DNA from 2 places in the Dermacoccus sp. GAS27A genome. Region 1 is predicted to be linked to the other one. Evidence: predicted binding sites of a transcription regulator. Region 1 holds the regulator's gene; the other holds the start of a gene.
What was found. The regulator LexA, encoded in region 1, represses DNA repair genes until DNA is damaged. The targets are predictions, from matches to a motif close to TCGAACANNTGTTCGA.

Region 1 (3,400 bases):
CCCGCGGGTGAGGAACGGGTCCAGGTCCTCGCCTGCGGGGAGCGGGTCCGCGTCGTCGTACGTGAACGCCACGGCGACGTCGCAATCGCCGGCACGCAGGCTCGCCAGGGATTCCGGGGGTTCGGCCTCGGCGAAGCTGACCTTGACGTCTGGGAACCGCTCCTTGACGAGTGCGAGGGCGCGCGGGACGAGCGTTGACGATGCCGACGGGAACGCCATGAGGCGCACCCGCCCGGCGCGCAGCCCCGCGATGGCGGCGACCTCACCCTCGGCGGCCTCGAGGGCACTGAGGACGGGCGTCGCCGTGCGCGCCAGCACCTGCCCGGCCTCCGTCAGCCGCACCGAGCGGCCGAGGCGCTCCACTAGAGCCGTCCCGGTCTTCTCCTCGAGACGGCGCACCATCTGCGACACGGCCGGCTGAGAATAGCCGAGAGCGGCAGCGGCGGCGGTGAAGCTGCCCTCGTCGCTGATCGCCTTCATGACGCGGAGCCCGGCTGCATCGATCATGCACCAAGAATAACGTGCTCTTATCCATTGTTGAGACAATCGAACGCAGACCTATGGGAGGGGCAGGATGATGAGCGGCGTCGCGGAACTGACCGATTTCGTGCGCGCGGGAGGGCTGTTCGTCCTCACCGGCGCCGGCATCTCGACCGAATCCGGCATCCCCGACTACCGGCGCCCCGACGGCACGCGCCGCACGGTTCCCATGACATACCAACAGTTCCTCGCCACCCACGAGGCGCGTCAACGGTACTGGGCGCGCAGTGCCGTCGGCTGGGAGATCTTCGACGCGGCGGAACCGAACGTCGGGCACGTCGCGCTGGCGCGACTGCAGGGTGGCGGCCTCGTCGATCACCTCGTGACGCAGAACGTCGACGGCCTTCATGCGCGTGCCGGTGCCCGCGACGTCACCGAGCTGCATGGGTCGCTCGAGCACGTCGTCTGCGTCGCGTGCGGGACGCGGGAAGGGCGCCGTGGCTTCCAGGTGCGCCTGCGCGAACTCAACCCCCAGCTGCCGACGCAGGCGCGCCTGCTCGCCGACGGCGACGCGGACGTGGCGGTCGAGCTGGAGCGCGGTGTCATCGTGCCGGCGTGCCTGCGCTGCACGGCCACGACGGTGAAGCCGGACGTCGTCATGTTCGGTGAGTCCGTCGCTCCTGAGGTCGTGGAGGCGCAGATGCGGGCAGTGGAACGCTGCCGGGGCGTGCTCGTGCTCGGCAGTTCGCTCAAGGTGATGTCGGGTTACCGGTTCGTGCTCGCCGCCCTCAAGCAGCAGAAGCCGGTCGCCCTCGTCGGGCTCGGCGCGATGCGTGGCGAGGAGCGGGTCGACCTCGTCGTGCGCGAACCCCTCGGCCCGACCCTCACCGCCGTGTGCGACGCGCTGGGGCTCGACCTCGCGACGTCCTGACGTCTCGGCGTCGAACGTCGGGGCGCAGAAGGGGCTGAGAGTCGAGTTGCAACCACACGCTGGACCGATCCGCGCGGCGGGGCCAGCGCCTCAGATGCTGCGCAGGACGGCCGTGACCTTGCCCATGATGCTCGCGTGGTCGCCGTCGATCGGGGAGTAGGCCTCGTTCGCGGGCATGAGCCACGTCTTGCCCTCGCTGCGGCGCAGCGTCTTGACCGTGGCCTCCGAGTCGAGCAGTGCCGCGACGATCTCCCCGTTGGCGGCGTCGGCCTGGCGTCGCACGACGACCCAGTCGCCCTCGCAGATGGCCGCATCGATCATCGAGTCGCCCACGACGCGCAGCAGGAACAGCTCGCCGTCACCGACGATCTGACGCGGTAGCGGGAAGACGTCCTCGACGGCCTGCTCGGCGAGGATCGGGCCACCGGCCGCGATGCGGCCGACGACCGGCACGTATGACGGCGTGGGTCGCTCGTCGCCCGAGCCCGTCTCGTCGTGCTGCGACTCGGATAGCGCAGACACGGCGTTGCCGCGGTAGCCGCGGGTCGCCGCGCCCGAGTCGGGGGAGACGACCTCCATGGCGCGCGGGCGGTTCGGGTCGCGGCGCAGGTATCCCTTGCGCTCGAGTGCGGCGAGCTGATGGGCCACCGAACTCGGGCTCGTCAGACCGACGGCCTCGCCGATCTCACGCAGGCTCGGGGGGTAGCCGCGCTCGTCAACGGAACGTCGGATCACGGTGAGCACCTTGTGCTGGCGTGGCGTCAGCTTGCCCGGCGTGCGCTCCTGCATCGAATGAACGTCACCCATGGTGTGACCCCTCCTGGTCCTCGTCGCACATCGGTGGTCGCGGTGGCGACACGTGCACCCTCCGGCGGGGCGGAAATGCCCGCCATGACGGGGTTGTCGGTGCGCGGTGCTTGTGTATCTGACATCACCCACAGTACGCGGTGTCGCACACAGTTTTCAAAAATGTGTACGAAGAAATCCGTGCGCCCCGTTCGAAAGCACGTTCGGGTGTCGTACAGTTGTTCTATCGCACGCGTGTTCGATCGGTCCCTCCGGGCTGACCGTGTCGCGTGAGGAAGCCGCACCGGTGACGGTGTGGCGGCGCCTCGGGGGTGTCCCGAGAGAAGGAGTGGTTTCGATGGTTGCTTCGAGTACTGCAGTTCGACGTGAGCCCGTGCTGGGTTCGGGTGTCGACGTGCGCCGCGTGGCGCGGGTCGACACCGCGGCATCCCGCTCGCACCTCCACCTCGTGCCCACGGGTGGCGCGGTGCAGGTCGGCACAAACTCTCAGAGCGTTCGTTTCGCCCGTCGTCGCTTCACGGCCGTGTGCGTGGCTCTCGTCGTCGTGGCGGGTGCCATCCTCGCGGGCCGGGCGATGGCGAGCGGTGTCGACGGTACGCAGCGGCACGAGGTCACCGTTCGCGCGGGGGAGACGCTTTCGCAGATCGCGGCGCGTGAGATGCCGGGCGTGCGCAACGACCAGGCGGTCGTCGCGATCGAGCACGAGAGCAACCTCGGCTCGTCGCAGGTGCAGGCCGGCCAGAAGGTGATCATCCCCGCACCGTGAAGTGTGACGATCGCCATCGTCGTGTTCGAGGGTTCGAGGGGGCGTGAGTCGCCTCCCCCCGGCTGGCGCAGGATTCCGCGGCGCACGAGTGGCGGGGGTCGTCGCGAGGTTGCGCAGGGCGAGTAGACGCGGCCTCGGTGCTGTTGCGCGTTGGGTCTCAGGGGCCTAACATCTCTACATGTGGGGCTTTGGCCCCCGCTTCCCCCTAGATGTTGATTCTCCTCCGCTGATGTGCATCTGCGCTCTGAGGCCGGAATCCCGGGGTGGAGCGCCGTCGTCCCGAGTGTTCCCAGCCCCGTCGGAAGGTTTGACGTGCACTGTCCGTTCTGCCGCAACACCGACTCCCGCGTCGTCGATTCGCGCTCGAGCGAGGACGGCACCTGCATCAAGCGGCGCCGTCAGTGCCCGAACTGCGG
Region 2 (3,400 bases), 230 kb from region 1:
CGTCGTCGTCGACGTCGAACAGCTCGAGCGCGGCACGCGCGGACGTCAGGTCGACGACTTGGCGCCCGTGCACCTGCGCGTAGTCACGCACCCGGCGCAGCAGCCGGTTGGCGATGCGCGGCGTGCCGCGGGAGCGGCCGGCGATCTCGGTGATGCCCTCACGCGTCGCGGGTACGCCGAGCAGGTCGGCGTTGCGGGCGAGGATGTCGGCGAGGTCGGCCGCGTCGTAGTAGTCGAGATGGCCGGTGAAGCCGAAGCGGTCGCGCAGTGGCGCCGGCAGCAGACCGGCGCGCGTCGTCGCACCGACGACGGTGAAGCGCGGCAGTTCGAGGGGGATCGCGGTGGCCCCTGGGCCCTTGCCGACGATGACGTCGACCCGGAAGTCCTCCATCGCGAGGTAGAGCATCTCCTCCGCGGGGCGGGCCATGCGGTGGATCTCGTCGAGGAAGAGCACCTCCCCCTCGTTGAGCGAGCTCAGGATGGCGGCCAGGTCACCGGCGTGCTGGATGGCAGGGCCGCTCGTGATGCGGATGGGCGCCTCGAGCTCACTCGCGACGATCATCGCAAGCGACGTCTTGCCCAGGCCGGGCGGGCCGGAGAACAGGATGTGGTCGGGCGGCGTCGCTCGGCGCCGGGCCGCCTCGATGACGAGGCTCAACTGCTCGCGCACGCGTGGCTGCCCGGGGAAATCGGCCAGCTTCTTCGGTCGCAGGGCCGCTTCGAGCTGCTGCTCGTCCTCGGTGCCGTTGGGGTCGACGAGGCGCGGCGAGACGTCGGCGCTGTGGTCCTCGAAGTGCGACGGGCTCATCGGCCCAGCTCGCGCAGCGCCAGCCGGAGCAGGGTGGGCGTGTTCGCACCCTCGGCCTCAGGACGGGAAGCCACCTTGGCGACGGCGTCCTCGGCCTGTTTCGCGCTCCAGCCGAGCCCGATGAGCGCCTCGGCGACCTGGTCGCCACCCGCAGTGGCCGGGACGACGGCCTGGGGCGCCGCCTGCCCGCCGTCACCACTGGCGGAGACGACCTTGTCCCGCAGTTCGAGGACGATGCGCTCGGCGCCCTTCTTGCCGATGCCGGGCACCTTCGTCAGCGCCTTGACGTCGCCGCCCGCGATCGCGGTGGCGAGCTGCCGCGGCGGGTGCACGGCGAGCATCGCGAGGGCGAGACGCGGCCCCACGCCACTGACCGTCTGGACCTGCTCGAACAGGGCCCGTTCGTCGTCGTCGGCGAAGCCGAAGAGTGTCAGCGAATCCTCACGCACGACCAGGGACGTCGCGAGGCGCGTCGACTCCCCCGGGCGTGCCGCGGCGGCGGTTGCCGGCGTCGTGTGGACGAGCAGACCCACGCCACCGACCTCGACGACGACGCTGTCGAGACGGGCGGTGAGCACCTCACCGGTGAGGCTGGCGATCATGGGCGAACTCCCCTGTTGGCGGGTCGAGTGGCAGGCGCGCTCTGGGACGCGGCGCCGAGGGCGTCACGGTATGTCTTGCTGGCCGAGCGGGAACGTCGCGCCGCGGCAGCCGCAGCCTGCCGGTACGCGACGGCGGCCGGCGCTGCCGACGCTCCGTCAGCGCTCGCACCCCGGCGTGCCAACCCGCCACCGCGCCAGTGATGACAGATGGCGAGGGCGAGCGCGTCGGCGGCGTCGGCCGGTCTGGGAGCAACCTCGAGGCCGAGGATGCGCGTCACCATCATCGTCACCTGCGCCTTGTCGGCGCGCCCGTTGCCCGTCACCGCCGCCTTGACCTCCGAGGGCGTGTGCAGCCCGAGCGGCAGGCCGCGTTCAGCCGCGGCGAGCATCGGGACGGCCGACGCCTGCGCGGTGCCCATGATCGTCGAGACGTCGTGGCGCGCGAACATCCGCTCGACGGCGACCGCATCGGGTTGGGTGCGCTCGAACACGGCGTCCAGTTCGACGCGCAACTCGTGGAGGCGTTCGTGCAACGGCAGGTCTGCCGAGGTACGGATGACCCCCACCGTCACGATCTGCAACTTGGAGCCCTGGCCCGTCGCGACGACGCCCACGCCGCAGCGCGTCAGACCGGGGTCGACAGCGAGCACCCGCACGTCACACCTCCGGCCTCGACGGGTGCGAACGACGCACCCGATAGAACACTTGTTCGCATCCACCGTACCCGATGCACGCGACGGCCGTGCCCCGCGGGGCACGGCCGTCGATCACTCACGGAACGACCGGGATCAGTCCTCGGCGTCCAGTTCGGCGAGAACCTCATCAGAGACCTGGCCGTTGGCAAAGACGTTCTGCACGTCGTCCGAGTCCTCGAGGGCCTCGATGACGCGGAACATCTTCTTCGCGCCGTCCTTGTCGAGCGGCACCTCCATCGACGGCACGAACGATGCCTCGGCCGAGTCGTAGTCGATGCCAGCGGCCTGCAGCGCCTCACGCACGCCGACGAAGTCACCCGCCTCGGACACGATCTCGAAGGATTCGCCGAGGTCGTTGACGTCCTCCGCGCCCGCTTCGAGCACGATCTCGAGCAGCGCGTCCTCCGTCGTGTCGGGCTTGTCGCCCTGCGCCTTCGGGACGATGACGATGCCCTTGCGGTTGAACAGGTAGGCGACCGAACCGGAGTCCGCCATCGAGCCACCGTTCTTCTGCAACGCGGTGCGGACCTCGGCGACGGCGCGGTTCTTGTTGTCCGTCAGGCACTCGATGAGCAGCGCGACGCCACCGGGCGCGTAGCCCTCGTACGTGAGGGCCTGGTACTCGGCGCCACCGGCCTCGGCGCCGGAGCCGCGCTTGACGGCGCGGTCGATGTTGTCGTTGGGCACCGACGACTTCTTCGCCTTCTGGATGGCGTCGTACAGCGTCGGGTTGCCCGTCGGGTCACCGCCGCCGGCGCGGGCCGCGACCTCGATGTTCTTGATCAGCTTCGCGAACAGCTTGCCGCGCTTGGCGTCGATCGCAGCCTTCTTGTGCTTCGTCGTCGCCCACTTGGAGTGACCGCTCATGTCTGCCTCTCGGATGCTCGTGCTGCCGTGCTCGAACACGCCCGATGCGGGGCGCGGGGCGAACGCGACGGCAGATGGGCGCGCTCGCTCGGATCGCGGGCAAGTCTAGCGCCGTCGCGAGCCGCGGCCCCAGTCGTCATCCGCGAGCGTGCTCGACCATGCGCACGAACAGGGCGTGGACGCGCGCGTCGTTCGTCACCTCCGGGTGGAACGACGTGGCGAGCAGATTGCCCTGACGCACGGCGACGACGGCCTCACCGCCCGTCGGCAGCGCGACGCTGGAGAGCACCTCGACGCCGGCGCCGACCTCCTCGACCCAGGGCGCGCGGATGAACACCGCCCGGACCGGGCCGCCGTCCACGCCGTCGACGGTGACGTCCGCCTCGAACGAGGCGACCTGACGACCGAACGCGTTGCGCCGCACCGTG

Region 2: a site for LexA is predicted at 2,108-2,123, ahead of ruvC (crossover junction endodeoxyribonuclease RuvC). Genes of this name have one in related genera too.

What each region holds. Positions count from the first base shown of each region.
Region 1 covers NZ_JBIYDW010000001.1:124,773-128,172, forward strand. The annotation lists gene ABH936_RS00550 (LysR family transcriptional regulator) at 1-507, opposite strand, end outside; gene ABH936_RS00555 (Sir2 family NAD-dependent protein deacetylase) at 578-1,411, shown strand; gene lexA (transcriptional repressor LexA) at 1,502-2,218, opposite strand; gene ABH936_RS00565 (LysM peptidoglycan-binding domain-containing protein) at 2,556-2,984, shown strand; gene nrdR (transcriptional regulator NrdR) at 3,297-3,400, shown strand, end outside.
Region 2 covers NZ_JBIYDW010000001.1:354,294-357,693, reverse strand. The annotation lists gene ruvB (Holliday junction branch migration DNA helicase RuvB) at 1-808, opposite strand, end outside; gene ruvA (Holliday junction branch migration protein RuvA) at 805-1,410, opposite strand; gene ruvC (crossover junction endodeoxyribonuclease RuvC) at 1,407-2,066, opposite strand; gene ABH936_RS01550 (YebC/PmpR family DNA-binding transcriptional regulator) at 2,199-2,972, opposite strand; gene pdxT (pyridoxal 5'-phosphate synthase glutaminase subunit PdxT) at 3,109-3,400, opposite strand, start outside.